Linked DNA regions of Methylibium petroleiphilum PM1. The main gene of each other region encodes a partner of the protein of the gene in region 2 in a complex. Links are inferred from orthologs where the notes say so. Each region holds a gene or a part of one and is shown on either strand. Other genes may lie near its edges. The genes, in order: MPE_RS02935 and MPE_RS14505.

The links.
Region 1: the proteins of MPE_RS14505 (region 2) and MPE_RS02935 are in contact, whole or in part, in a crystal structure (PDB 1KMI), measured with the Escherichia coli proteins. The link is inferred for Methylibium petroleiphilum PM1 from one-to-one orthologs.

Annotation. Positions count from the first base shown.
Region 1 is NC_008825.1:609,067-616,260, forward strand. What follows is about bases 2,052-4,954. They hold MPE_RS02935 (response regulator), read left to right. Parts: upstream 2,052-3,273; coding sequence 3,274-3,636; downstream 3,637-4,954. Other genes in these bases: MPE_RS02925 (hybrid sensor histidine kinase/response regulator), read right to left, coding at 2,052-2,600; MPE_RS02930 (hypothetical protein), read left to right, coding at 2,774-3,205; MPE_RS02940 (chemotaxis protein CheA), read left to right, coding at 3,668-4,954. Outside these bases: MPE_RS02910 (GFA family protein), read right to left, coding at 1-372; MPE_RS02915 (DUF1272 domain-containing protein), read right to left, coding at 379-630; MPE_RS02920 (response regulator), read right to left, coding at 698-1,330; more of MPE_RS02925, read right to left, coding at 1,416-2,051; more of MPE_RS02940, read left to right, coding at 4,955-5,827; MPE_RS02945 (methyl-accepting chemotaxis protein), read left to right, coding at 5,878-7,194. UniProt on the Escherichia coli protein: Involved in the transmission of sensory signals from the chemoreceptors to the flagellar motors.
Region 2 is NC_008825.1:3,059,392-3,066,640, forward strand. The notes cover bases 2,378-5,335. They hold MPE_RS14505 (protein phosphatase CheZ), read left to right. Parts: upstream 2,378-3,517; coding sequence 3,518-4,153; downstream 4,154-5,335. Other genes in these bases: motB (flagellar motor protein MotB), read left to right, coding at 2,378-3,041; MPE_RS14510 (hypothetical protein), read right to left, coding at 4,173-4,700; MPE_RS14515 (sulfurtransferase), read left to right, coding at 4,890-5,335. In the rest of the region: MPE_RS14485 (class I SAM-dependent methyltransferase), read left to right, coding at 1-885; flagellar motor stator protein MotA, read left to right, coding at 1,088-1,948; more of motB, read left to right, coding at 2,079-2,377; more of MPE_RS14515, read left to right, coding at 5,336-5,633; MPE_RS14520 (cyanophycinase), read left to right, coding at 5,852-7,174.

The DNA.
Region 1 (7,194 bases), 2.5 Mb from region 2 along the record:
CCACGCCGCCTTCGACGCCACGTGGATGTGCGCGGCGGGCCGCTGGTCGAAGGGATCGTCGAGGCTGCCCACGCGCAGCCGCAGCACCGCGGGCCGGTCGTCGCGGCGGCTGTGGATCGGCGAGCCGCAATCGCCGCAGAAGCTGCGCCACTTGCCCGGCGAGGACTGAAAGCCGCGCAGCCGATCGACCCCGCGCACCAGCCGGAAAGCTTCCACGGCCACCGGGGCCACCGTGGCGAAAGCCGAGCCCTGCGCCTTGCGGCACTGGCCGCAATGGCAGAGCACGATCGGCCCGGGCGCCCGGTCGAGTTCGTAGCGCACCGCGCCGCACAGGCAACCGCCGCTCAGGCGCATGCTGGCTTCGGCCTGCATCGGCGTTCAGGCGCCGGACGGCGCGCAGCCCGCGGGCTTGAACACCCGTTCGGTCGAGGCCGGGTGGCGCGCCAGCGCCGCGGCCGGCCGGCGAGGGCGGGCCAACAACTCGCCACCGCAGTTGGGGCAGCGGCCCTGCAGCCGGGTGTCGGCGCAGTCGGCGCAGAACGTGCATTCGAAGCTGCAGATCCGCGCGTCGGCCGCTTCGGGCGGCAGATCGGCATTGCAGCATTCGCAGTTGGGGCGCAGGCTCAGCATCGCGGCTCTCCCGGGGCGTTGCACAAGATGAATGGAGACGGGGGTCAGGCTCGGTCGCGGCCGAGCCTCATACCAGGCCGTTTCGGATGGCGTAGACCGTGAGCTCGGAGTTGTTGGTCAGGGCCAGCTTCTCCAGCACGCGGGCGCGGTAGACGCTGACGGTCTTCGGGCTCAGCGTCAGTTCGGCGGCGATGTCCGACAGCCGCTTGCCCGACGCGATCAGCACCAGCGTCTGCAGCTCGCGGTCCGACAGCTTCTCGTGGGCGATCTCGGTGGCCGGCTGGCTCAGGCTCTCGGCCAGCATCTGCGCGATCTCGGGCGTGATGTACTTGCGGCCCTTGGCCACCATCCGCACCGCCTCGACGATGAGCTGGGTGTCGCTGCCCTTGTTGACGTAGCCGTAGGCGCCGGCGCGCAGCGCGCGGATCGCATACTGGTCCTCGGGGTACATCGACACCACCAGCACGCGCAGCGCCGAGCCTTCCTCCTTCAGCACGTGCAGCACGTCGAGGCCGCTGCGACCCGGCAGGTTGATGTCGAGCACCAGCACGTCGCAGTCGGTGTCGCGCAGCAGGCTGCGCAGCTCGCCGTAGTCGCCCGCCTCGCCCACGACCTCGATGTCGGGCGCATCCGACAGCGTGTCGCGGATGCCGCGCCGGATCAGTGCGTGGTCGTCGCAGAGGATGACGCGGACGGTCATGACGGCGCTGCGAGGGAGGATGACTGCATGCTTCCACTCTACCGCGGTCACGGCCCGTCGGGCCAGCCCGTCGCAGCGGCCGCCTTCACCGCAGCATGTCCCAGGAGGTCGGGTCGTCCGGGTCGTCCTGCAGGCCGTCGAACTCGCCGGGCCCGGTATCCCCGCCGGCCTCGAGCGGCACCGACAGGATGATGGTGGTGCCGCCCGGTCCGCTGGAGAGGTCGACCCAGCCGCCGACCTGTGCCGCGCGTTCACGCAGTCCGCGGATGCCGAAGGAGCGGGCCTTGGCGAGGTCCTCCTGGATCAGGCCGCGGCCGTTGTCGCTGACCTCGAGCGACAGCACGCGGCCGGCGACCGTGAGATCGACTTCCACGCGGGTGGCGTAGGCGTGCTTGCTGATGTTGGTCAGGGCCTCCTGCGCAGTGCGGTAGGCAGCCAGCGGGACGCCCGCCGGCAGCGGCGGCAACTCGTCGCGGCTGGTGCGGAACACCGTCACCACGCCATTGCGCTTCTCGAAGCGCTGGGTCATCCACTGCAGCGCCGCGATCAGGCCTTGTTCCAGGATGGCCGGGCGCAGGTTGTGCATGATGCGCTGGCTCGACTCGATCGCCAACGTCACGGTCTCCAGTGCGCCCTGCGCGCGCTGCGCCACCGCCGGGTCGCGGGCGTGCCGCTCGATCCACGCCAGGTCGAACTTCAGCGCGGTCAGCGAGCCGCCCACGTCGTCGTGGATCTCGCGAGCGATCGCCGTGCGTTCGGCCTCGATGTTCGCTTGCAGGTGCTGGGCCAGTTCGCGCAGGCGCTGCTCGCTCTGGCCCAGGGCCAGGTCGGCTTCCTGCTTGGCACGCAGCGCCTCGGTGCCTTCGATCGCGTGCAGCAGGGCCGGCACCAGCCGCGCCAGGTTTTCCTTCAGCAGGTAGTCGTTGGCGCCGGTCAGCATGGCCTGCACCGCCACCTGCTCGCCGATCTCGCCCGAGACCAGGATGAAGGGCAGCAGCAGCCGGCTGTCGCGCAGGATCTCCAGGGCGCGCAGGCCCGAGAAGCCCGGCAGGTTGTAGTCGCTGACCACCACGTCCCAGGGTTCGGCCAGCGCAGCCCGGTACCCGGCCTCGGATTCGACGCGCAGCGCGTCGGGATCGATGCCGCCACGCCGCAGGTGGGCCAGCATCAATTCGTGATCGAGTTCCGAATCCTCCAGGTGCAGCACCCGCAGCCGCAGCGGCACGGTGGACAGGGCGGGGGGCAAAGGGGACAGGTCGGGTGCCGGCATGGGTGGAAGGGTCGAACTGGCGGTCGTTTGGCCCCGTGATCTTGACACCGCGGAACGGAGGGCTGGCGAAGAATTGTGCCAAGCCGCACCCGACCGGAGGCAGCGCGCCCCGGGCGCGTGAGGACGGGCGCACGCCCGCAGCGTTCGCGCTGCGCCCACTTGCGAAGACAACGATGCCACAAGCCCAGATCTCCGCCGAACCGGCGTTGCCGCTGCTGCTGGCTGCGGACCTGCAGGACCATCTGATGATGGCCAGCAACGATCTCGACCGCCTGCAGCGCCTGCTCGCCGACACCTGCGATGCGCTGATGCAGCGCTTCCACGGCGCCGTCGGCCAGCTGGACGGTGGCGACGCGATCGACGCCGGCACCGTGCGCGACGTGCGCCGCCTGCTCGGCGAAGCCGTCACGGCCCTGCAGTTCCAGGACATGGCCTCGCAACTGATCGCCCACACCCACCAGCGCCTGCGCAACTGCGCCGACCAGCTGGCGCGCGACGCGTTCGGCGCCGACGGCGACGGCGAGGCGGTGATCGCCCCCCCGCCGCTGCGTCCGAATCCCGTGACGCAGGACGAAATGGACGCCGGCACCGTCGAGCTGTTCTAGCGCGGTGTCGCCGCACTCAAGTAGTTCCTCCAGCAACCGATAAGTCACCGAGAAATCCGGAGAGCGCAATGCATTCAATCCTGGCCGTGGACGATTCCGCATCGATGCGGCAGATGGTGTCCTTCACCCTCAAGAGCGCAGGCTACGACGTCACCGAGGCCGTCGACGGCCAGGACGCGTACGACAAGGCCGCGCAGCGCCAGTTCGACCTGGTGCTCACCGACCAGAACATGCCCCAGCTCGACGGCATCGGCCTGACCAAGAAGCTGCGCGAGCACCCGAGCTTCAAGGCCACGCCTATCCTGATCCTGACCACCGAGTCCAGCGACCAGATGAAGCAGGCCGGCCGGGCCGCCGGTGCGACCGGATGGATGGTCAAGCCCTTCGATCCGGCCAAGCTGCTCGAGGTGATCAAGAAGGTCATTCGCTGAGCCCCGTCAAGACGAGACACGAGGAATCGACATGGGCGACACGAACACGGCCAGTGCCAACCAGGGCGCCGGCATCGACCTGAGCCAGTTCTACCAGGTCTTCTTCGAGGAAGCCGGCGAGAACCTCGATCGCATGGAGCAGCAGCTGCTCGCGATCGACGTGGCCGCGGCCGACGACGAGGAACTCAACGCCATCTTCCGCTGCGCCCACTCCATCAAGGGCGGCGCGGCGACCTTCGGCTTCGCCGACGTGGCCGAGCTGACGCACCAGATGGAGACGCTGCTCGACAAACTGCGCCGCCACGAGCTGCAGCCGACCGCGGCGATGGTCGACGTGCTGCTGCAGTCGGGCGATGCGCTGCGCTCGCAGCTGGCGCGCCACCAGGGTGCGGGCGGCGATGTGCTCGACACCTCGGAGCTGCTGACCAGCATCCGCGCCTTCGTGGGGGGGCAGGCCCCGGCGCCGGCTGCCAAGGCCGCGCCGGTCGCGGCCGCCGCGCCGGCCGCCGTCGTGGCGGCGCCGGCACCGGCGCCGGCCTCCGCTGAGGCGGCGGACGACGTGCCGGTCACGATGAACGGCGACCGCATCCTCGAGCTGACGCTCGGGCCGCTGCAGAAGCCCGAACTGGCCGACAGCATCGTCGAACTCTTCAAGGAGATCGAGGGCCTCGGCACCATCGATCCGATCGACGGCGGCATGCCGCAGGACGGCTTGCGGCGCTTCCGCGTCACCACGCCCAGCAGCGACGCCGACCTGCTCGACCTGTTCGGCTTCCACGTGGCGCGCGAGGAGGTGCAGCTGCGCCCCTGGAGCGGCGAGCGCGTCGCGCCGGGTTACGGCTTCTATCCCAACGCACCCGGATCGCCGATGACCGAGGAAGACCCGGGCTTCGGCTTCTTCGACAACGCGCCCGGTGCGCCTGGCGCCTCCGCCCAGCCGCCCACCGAGGCCGCAGCACCGGCGGTGGCTGCAGGCGCTCCGAAGGCGGCCGGCAAGGCCGAGGGCAAGGCCCCGGCCGCCACGCTGGAGGCATCGTCGATCCGCGTGTCGGTCGAGAAGGTCGACCAGCTGATCAACCTGATGGGCGAACTCGTCATCACCCAGGCCATGCTGGCGCAGAACAGCACCCACCTCGATCCGGTGCTCTACCAGAGCATGGTCTCGGGCCTGACGGCGCTGGACCGCAACACCCGCGACCTGCAGGAAGCGGTGATGTCGATCCGCATGATCCCGATGCAGACGGTGTTCAGCCGCTTCCCGCGCATGCTGCGCGACCTGGCCAGCAAGCTCGGCAAGCAGGTCGAGCTGGTGACGCAGGGCGAAGCGACCGAGCTGGACAAGAGCCTGGTCGAGAAGATCACCGACCCCCTGACCCACCTGGTGCGCAACTCCTGCGACCACGGCATCGAGATGCCGGAGGAACGTCGCGCCAAGGGCAAGCCCGAGGTCGGCACGATCACGCTGGCGGCGTCCCACCAGGGCGGCAGCATCGTCATCGAGGTGCGCGACGACGGCAAGGGCCTGTCGCGCGAGAAGCTGCTGAAGAAGGCGCGCGAGCGCGGCCTGCATGCCCCCGACTCGCTGAGCGACGGCGAGGTCTGGGCGCTGATCTTCGAGCCCGGCTTCTCCACCGCCGAGGTGGTGACCGATGTGTCCGGCCGCGGTGTCGGCATGGACGTGGTCAAGAAGAACATCGCTTCGCTCGGCGGTACCGTCGAGATCGACTCGGCCGAAGGCTACGGCATGCGCGTCGCGGTGCGCCTGCCGCTCACGCTGGCCATCATGGACGGCATGAGCGTGGGTGTCGGCGACGAGGTCTACATCCTGCCACTGTCCAGCGTGGTCGAGAGCTTCCAGGTCGGCGAGAACGTCATCAAGACCGTCGGCGGCAGCGGCCGCGTGGTCGAGGTGCGCGAGGAATACATGCCGGTGCTCGAGCTCGAGCAGCTGTTCCATGTGCCGCGCTCGAACGACGAGCACGCCAGCGAGATCATGGTCGTGATCGAGGCCGAGGGCGGCCGCATCGCGCTGCTGGTGGACGAGCTGATCGGCCAGCAGCAGGTCGTGGTGAAGAACCTCGAGGCCAACTACCGCAAGGTCGACGACATCTCCGGCGCCACCATCATGGGTGACGGCCGCGTCGCCCTCATCCTCGACGTGGGATCGCTGGTGCGGCGCTCGCGCCACTGAGGGGCCGTCTCCGCCCGAACCGATTCCCGCTCTCCCGGAAAGACTCCAAGATGAAACTCGACCAACTGAAGATCGGCGCCCGACTCGGGGCAGGCTTCGGCACCGTGCTGTTGTTGCTGGTGCTGATCGTCATGCTCTCGTTCTCGCGACTCGTGATGACCGAGCGGGGCTTCGACAGCGCGCTCGACGTGGAGCATCGCGTGGCGCGGGCCGACGAATGGAAGAACCTGACCACGCTCAACGTCAGCCGCACCATCGCGATCGTGAAGTCGGGCGGCCTGCCGCAGATGAGCGCGTTCCTCACGCCGCAGATGAAGGACACCAGCGAGCAGATCACGCGCGTGCAGAAGGAACTGGAGGCCGAGCTGAGCCATGAGCGCAGCAAGGCACTGTTCGCCGACATCTCCGGCAAGCGCAAGGCCTACATCGACCAGCGCGAAGCGGCGCTGGCACTGCTGAAGGCCGGCGACGTCACGGCGGTCGAGCTGCTCCTGGAGAAGAGCCTGCTGCCGGCCTCCAAGGTCTACCTGGCGGCCATCGAGGACTTCAGCAACTTTGAGCGCGAGCTGGCCGTGCAGAGCGCCGCTGCGGTGAAGGCCGACGTGCAGCGCAGCAAGCTGATGCTGCTGGTGCTGGCCGGTGTGTCCATCGTCCTCGGCAGCCTGAGCGCCTGGGTCCTGACCCGGTCGGTGACGGCGCCGCTGCGCCGCGCTGCGGCCAGCACGCAGGCGATCGCCGCCGGCGACCTGTCGCAGCCCATCGAGGCCACGGGCCGCGACGAGGTGGCCGACCTGCAGCGCAGCCTGGGCAAGATGCAGACCTCGCTGCGCGACATGGTGAGTGCGGTGCGCCTGAGCACCGACAGCATCACCACCGCCAGCAGCGAGATCGCGACCGGCAACCAGGACCTCAGCGCCCGCACCGAACAGACCGCGAGCAACCTGCAGGAAACCGCGAGCTCGATGGAGCAGCTCACCGGCACGGTCAAGCAGACCGCCGAGTCCGCCCGCACCGCCAACCAGCTCGCGTCGTCGGCCCAGGCCACGGCGGCCAAGGGCGGCCAGGTGGTGTCGCAGGTCGTGTCGACGATGGACGACATCAACGCGAGCAGCAAGAAGATCGCCGACATCATCGGCGTGATCGACGGCATCGCCTTCCAGACCAACATCCTGGCGCTCAACGCGGCGGTGGAAGCCGCCCGTGCCGGCGAGCAGGGCCGCGGCTTCGCGGTGGTGGCCGGCGAGGTGCGCAACCTGGCGCAGCGAAGCGCCCAGGCCGCCAAGGAGATCAAGGACCTGATCGGCGCGAGCGTCGAGCGGGTCGAGTCGGGCAGCAAGCTGGTGGCCGATGCCGGCCGCACGATGAGC
Region 2 (7,249 bases):
GCCCTGCCCGTCCCACCGGTCACCGCTGCGCGGCCCGACCCGGTTGCCCCGAGCGGCATCCGCCGCGGGCCGGCATTGCAACGCCTCTGGCCCCTGCCCGCGTTGCTGGGCTGGGCCGCCGCCTGGGCGCTCTTCCTGCTGTTGCGCTCGACACCCGCACCGCTCTGGCTGGCGATCGCCTGCGCTTCGGCCACCGGCCTGGCTCTCGGCAGCCTGAGCGGCACCCGCATGCGCAGCCTGATCGTCGCAGCCGGCTTCCCGGTGTCGCTGCTGGCCAGCGGCGCCGCGAGCGGCTTGCCCGGCTGGGCGTGGCTGCTGCCGCTGGCCCTGCTGCTGCTCGCCTATCCGCTCCAGGCCTGGCGCGACGCACCGCTGTTCCCGACGCCGGCCGGCGCACTCGACCGCCTGGCCGAGCGCGTGCCGCTGCCGCCGGGCGCGACCGTGCTCGACGCCGGCTGCGGACTCGGTGCCGGACTCGCGGCGCTGCGCCGCGCCTACCCGCAGGCCCGGCTGGAAGGCGTCGAATGGAGCTGGCCGCTGGCGCTGGCGGCCCGGTTGCGGCACGGCAGAGCGCCGGTCGGCGCCGCAGTCCGCCGCGGCGACATGTGGGCCGAGGACTGGCGCCCCTGCGCCATGGTCTATCTGTTCCAGCGCCCGGAAAGCCTGCCGCGCGCGGTGGCCAAGGCGAGCGCGGAACTGGCCGACGGCGCCTGGCTCGCCAGCCTGGAGTTCCCGGCACTGGCGCTGGAACCGCAGGCCCGGCTGCAGTGCCCCGACGGCCGGCCGCTCTGGCTCTACCGCACGCCCTTCACCGCCGCGGCTGGAGCGACGGCCCCCGACGCTGCGCCCGCACGGCGCCCAAGTTCCCGCTCCAGGCGCCGATAAGGGCCGGAGCTGGCGCGTTTCGCGCCCCGCTCCGCCTTGCCTCCGGCTGGCCTGCCGTTCGGCCGGCCGGCCGCGCGTCGGGCGGTCCGTCACGTTCTGTCACCGACTGCACGCCTCAAGTCCGGTGACACCGGGCCGATAAGCAAGGACAGAACCCTCCGCAGGGCCTCGGGCTCGCGGCATCTCAACCGGACCGCTCACCATGTTCGTCATCATCGGCTACGTCGTCGCGCTGGGCTGCATCTTCGGTGCCTACGCCATTCACGGCGGGAACATGCAGGTCATCCTGCATGCGATCCCGACCGAGATGATGGCCATCGGCGGCGGCGCGGCCGGCGCCTTCGTGGTCGCCAACCAGCCCAAGACGCTGAAGGCGGTGCTGAAGGCGATCCCGACGCTGCTGAAGGGCTCCAAGTACACCAAGGCGCGCTACATGGAGTTGATGGCGCTGCTCTACGACATCCTGCAGAAGGCCCGCAAGGAAGGCCTGATGGCGATCGAGAAGGACGTCGAGGACCCGCACAACTCACCGCTGTTCAAGAAGTACGCGACGGTCGGCTCCGACCACCACGTGGTGGAATTCGTCACCGACTACCTGCGCATGATGGTGTCGGGCAATCTCAATCCGCACGAGATCGAGTCGCTGATGGACAGCGAGATCGAGACCCATCACCACGAGGCGCACGCCCCGGCCGCCGCGATCGGCCGCCTGGCCGGCGCGCTGCCCGCCTTCGGCATCGTCGCAGCGGTGCTGGGCGTCGTGAACACCATGGGCTCGGTCGGCCAGCCGCCGGCGGTGCTGGGCGGCATGATCGGCTCGGCGCTGGTCGGCACCTTCCTGGGCATCCTGCTGGCGTATGCGGTGGTCGAACCGCTCGGCGGCCTGCTCGAGCAGAAGAACGATGAGGGCTCCAAGGAGCTGCAGTGCATCAAGACCACGCTGCTCGCGAGCATGCAGGGCTATGCCCCGGCGATCGCGGTGGAGTTCGGTCGCAAGACGCTGTACTCGACCGAGCGCCCGTCGTTCAGCGAGCTCGAAGGCCATGTGAAGGGCAAGAAGTGAGCAACCTGACCGAAGCGCCGCCGGGCCGCCGCCGGGCCGCTCCCAAGGCGGACCGCGCCCCAGGGGCCATCCAGGGCCCCTTCGTGGCCCATGCGGGCAGGCGCCGTACTCGGCGACGTGGAGGCATGTGATGGCCGGCGACGCGAAGAAACTGCAGCCGATCATCGTCAAGAAGATCAAGAAGGGCGGCCACGCTGCGCACGGTGGCGCGTGGAAGATCGCCTACGCCGACTTCGTGACGGCGATGATGGCCTTCTTCCTGCTGATGTGGCTGCTCGGTTCGACCACCGAGGGCGACCGCAAGGGCATCCAGGACTACTTCAACAACCCGATCAAGGTCTCGATGATGGGCGGCTCGGGGTCCGGAGACTCGTCGAGCGTCGTCAAGGGCGGTGGGCAGGACCTCACGCGCAGCACCGGCCAGGTGAAGCGCGGCGATGTCGAGGCCGAACGCAAGAGCTACACGCTGCAGGCGCTGAAAGCCACGCGCGCGCAGCAGGCCTCCGCCGAGGCGGAGAGCCTGAAGATGCTGAAGGGTCGCGTCGAGTCCAAACTCGCCAACGATCCGCGCTTCAACGAGCTGAAGGCCCAGATCCGCTTCGACATGACGGCCGACGGCCTGCGCATCCAGATCGTCGACGAGCAGAACCGACCGATGTTCGCGACCGGCTCCGCCGTCGTGCAACCCTACATGCGCGAGTTGCTTCGCACCATCGGCGGCGTGCTGGCCGAAGTGCCCAACAAGCTGACGCTGGAAGGCCACACCGACACGGCGGCCTTCAGCGCCGGCGCCGGCGGCTACAGCAATTGGGAACTGTCGGCCGACCGCGCCAACGCATCGCGCCGCGAGCTCATCGCCGGCGGGTTGGCCGACGAGAAGGTGCTGCGCGTGCAAGGCCTGGCTGCCAGCAGCCTGTTCGACCGCGAGCAGCCGCTGAATCCGGTGAACCGGCGCATCAGCATCATCGTGATGAACCGGGAGGCCGAGGACCGCTTCCACGGCAGTGCGGACACCGAAGTGCAGCCGCCGGCCCTGGAAGTTGCGACGGCACTGGCCGAATCGGCCTCAAGTCCGCGGGCCGACACCCGATAACCCGTACAGAACACCGCATGGCCCGCCCCAGGGCAGCATGAACCGATAGCGCGCGAGGACCCTGACCATGAGCACCCCCGACCTCAAATTCCTGATCGTCGACGACTTCTCGACCATGCGCCGCATCGTGCGCGGCCTGCTCAAGGAGATCGGCTACGTCAACGCCGATGAGGCCGAGGACGGCGCCGTGGCGCTGCAGATGATGAAGACCTCGAAGTAAGACTTCGTGGTCAGCGACATCAACATGCCCAACATGAACGGCTTCGACCTGCTCAAGGCCGTCAAGGCCGACGACAGCCTCAAGCACATCCCCGTGCTGATGGTGACGGCCGAGGCGCGCAAGGAAGACATCGTGCTGGCCGCACAGACGGGAGCGGCCGGCTACATCGTCAAGCCCTTCACGAAGGCGACGCTGGAGGAGAAGGTCCAGAAGATCATGCAGAAACTGGCGGCCACGGCCTGAAGGACAACAGCCCATGAAGATGGACGACACGGCCTTGCTGGCCCATCCGCCGACGCCCAGTACCTCGCCCGAGGTGTTCCAGCAGCTCGGTGCGATCACGCGCCAGTTGCACGACACCCTCGCGCAGCTCGGCGTCACGCCCAAACTGCAGCAGGCGGCCGAAGGCCTGCCCGACGCGCGCAGCCGCCTCAACTACATCGCCGAGAAGACGGCGGCAGCGGCGAACAAGGTGCTGAACTCGGTCGATCAGGCCAAGATGGAACACACCCGCATCGCCGCCGAGACGCGCCGCATCGCCGCCGCCATCGTCGCCGATCCGGTGAAGGCCGTGGCCTCGGGCTCGGTGATGAACTTCGTCAGCGATGTCGAAGCCGCCACCGCACGCATCGATGCCGATCTGACCGACATCATGATGGCGCAGGACTTCCACGACCTCACCGGGCAGGTGGTGGCCAAGGTGGTGTCGCTGGCGAGCGATCTGGAAGACAGCCTGGTGAAGCTGCTGGTGCAGGCGGCACCGCCCGAACAGGCGCAGAAGGTGGTCGAGAACACCATCCTCAACGGCCCGGTGGTCAACCCCGAGGGGCGGACCGACGTGGTGCAGAACCAGGGCGAGGTCGACGACCTGCTGGCCAGCCTGGGATTCTGATCCGGCGAGGGCCGGCGTCTCAGTGACTGCGGCTGGCCGTGCGGAGCAGCGAACGCGAGGGCAGCGGCCGGATCACCCGGCTCGGGCGGTAGGCCGAGCGCACTCGCAGCGGTGGCAGCATCGTAGCCATGGTCGTCGGCATGAGCACCGCGTCTGGCGGCAGCGCCTGGACCCTCGGTGCGGCGCGCAGTGCCTGGGGTGCACGCGCCAGGAAGCGACGGCGCAGCTTGCGAAGCCGCTCCAGATCCGCCGCCGCGATCGAGCACCAGAACGCGGCGAAGACACCCAGGCAACTCAGCATCCATCCGGCCCCGTCGCCAAGCGGCTGGTCGAGCGGAGTCAGCAGCGTGGCGGCCATCAACGCCAGCGCCATGAACACGGCCAGGTCGAAACAGAGGGCGCCGGCCGTGCGGGTGAAGCAGGGGCTGATCTGCCGCCGTGCGGCGCGCAAAGCGCCTTGCACCTTGCCCACCAGGCGCTGGGCGGTGGCCCAGACCGCCAAGGCGACGGGGCCCGGTTTGTCCACTGTGCTGTCCATGATCGTCATCCTTGCCGGCGCTTCCTTGCCGTGACCGATAAGGTAGCGAATCCCGGTCGCGGCAACACCCCGCGATTGCAGGGCGCGCCACAAGCTGGTGCGGCACTCGATCACGTCCGGAGGAAAGCCCGCCCTCACTGACGCACGCTAAAGGTGCGCTGCACCGCCGTCCGCGCCGGTGATTTCTACAATCACCCGATGCCCAGCCCCGCCGTCCTGAACCTCGCCGCCTACCGCTTCGTCGCGCTCGACGATCTGGAGGCCTTGCGCGAGCGGCTGCTGTCACAGGCCCAGGCGCTGGCCCTCAAGGGCAGCGTCCTGCTGGCCGAGGAAGGCATCAACCTGTTCCTGGCCGGTGCGGAGGCCGACGCCCGCGGTTTCCTGTCGTGGCTGCGCGGCGACGCGCGGTTCGCCGACCTGCAGGCCAAGGAGAGCTGGAGCGAGCGCCCGCCGTTCCAGCGGCTGCGCGTCAAGCTCAAGCGCGAGATCATCCGCATGGACCATCCGACCGTCCGTCCGGTCGACGCCCGCGCACCCGCGGTGGATGCCGCCACGCTGGCGCGCTGGCTCGATGCCGGTCGGTGCGACGCCGGCCGGCCCTTGCTGATGCTTGACACCCGCAACGGCTTCGAGGTCGACGCCGGTCGCTTCGCCGGCGCGATCGACTGGCGCCTGGAGCGCTTCGGCGAATTCCCGGCTGCGCTCGCCGCCCATCGCGCCGAACTCGCCGGCAAGACCGTGGTGAGCTACTGCACCGGCGGCATCCGCTGCGAGAAGGCCGCGTTGCTGATGCGCGAGCAAGGCGTCGAGCACGTGCTGCAGCTCGACGGCGGCATCCTGCAGTACTTCCAGACCGTCGGCGCACGCCACTACGAAGGCGGCTGCTTCGTGTTCGACGAGCGCGGCACGCTCGACGCCGACCTGCAGCCGGCCCCGGCGTGAGCGCCCTCGCCGCGGGTCGGGGCGCCCGCTGCCGCCGCCGGCAGGCGCGAGACTTGCTCAAGCGTGATGCCTGCCGCAGTTCGTGCTTGCCCGACTCGGCGGATCGCCACATCGATGCCAAGATCGAATCTCTGCAACGCGCCATCACCGGAGGCTTCATCACCATGCCGGCCCCACTGCTCGCTGCTGCATCCGGCCCCTCGCACCGGAAGGGTCCCGTGTTCTCCCGGACGACGGGACGCTGGATCGTCATGCTGCTCGCCTGGGCAGTCACGACGACGGCACTGGCGGCGGCGTCCGCCGCCGGCACGGCCCCCACCGGTTATGCCGTGCCGATCGGTGGCGAACTGAGGTACGACAACACCGCGGTCTGGTCGCGACTGGTGCAACTGTCGGGCGGACCGGGCTCGCGCTGGGTGGTGATCCCGGCGGCGTCGTCTGCCCCCGAGAAGACCGGCGAGATGGTCGTCGATGCCCTGCAGCGCCACGGCGCCCAGGCCGTGACCCTGCCGGTCGCGCCGGAATGGCAGGGCTACGAAGTGGCCGAGGCGGTGCACGACCCGGTACTGATCGAGCAGGTGCTGGCAGCCACCGGCATCTATTTCGCCGGGGGGGCGCAATCGCGCATCACCGACTCGCTGCAACCCGACGGCCTGCCGACGCCGCTGCTGCAGGCGATCTGGAGCGTGTACCGCGCCGGCGGCGTGGTGGCCGGCACCAGCGCCGGCGCCGCAGTGATGAGCGAGACCATGTTCCGCGACGCCTACGACGTGCTGCGTGTGCTCAAGCGCGGCCGTCTCGACGAAGGGCAGGAGATCGGCCGCGGCCTGGGCTTCGTCGGACCCGAACTGCTGATCGACCAGCACTTCCTCAAGCGCGGCCGCATCGGCCGCCTGCTCCCGCTGATGGTGCAGAAGGGCTACCGCCTCGGCCTCGGTGTGGAGGAAAACACCGCCGCGATCCTGCACGACGGCAAGGTCGAGGTGGTCGGCGGCAAGGGCGTGCTGCTGGTCGACCTCGGCGCGGCCTCGCAGGACGGCCGGCTCGACGCCTTCAACCTGCGCAATGCCAAGCTCACCTACCTGGACCGCGGTGACCGCCACGACCTGCACAGCGGCGTCACCACGCCCTCGCTGCAGAAGCTCCAGGGGCAACTGATCGACCCGGGTTCGCCGGACTTCGCGCCGAGCTTCGAGAGCGCGCCGTTCCAGAACGACATGCTCGGCCCCTCGACCATCGTCGACGCGATGGGCTCGCTGCTCGACAACCGCGACACCGAGGCCACCGGCCTGGCCTTCAGCGGCACGCCGCGCGCCAGCGATCCGCAGCCCGACCTGGGTTTCGAGTTCCGGCTGCGGCGCGGCCCCGACAGCCACGGCTGGTACACCGGCGCCTTCGGCGGCGACGACTACACGGTGCTCAACCTCTACCTCGACGTCACGCCGATCACCATCGCCCGTCCGCTCTACGGCCCCGCGACCGCCTCCGCGACCGACGCCGTGGTGCCACGCTACGAGCCGCTGGCGCCGACCCTGCCCTGAGCGGCCGCCCGCAGCGGCTAGCATGGCGACCGGCGACGGCCCGTGCGCTGCGCTCGCGCGCCACCCCCGCCCTTC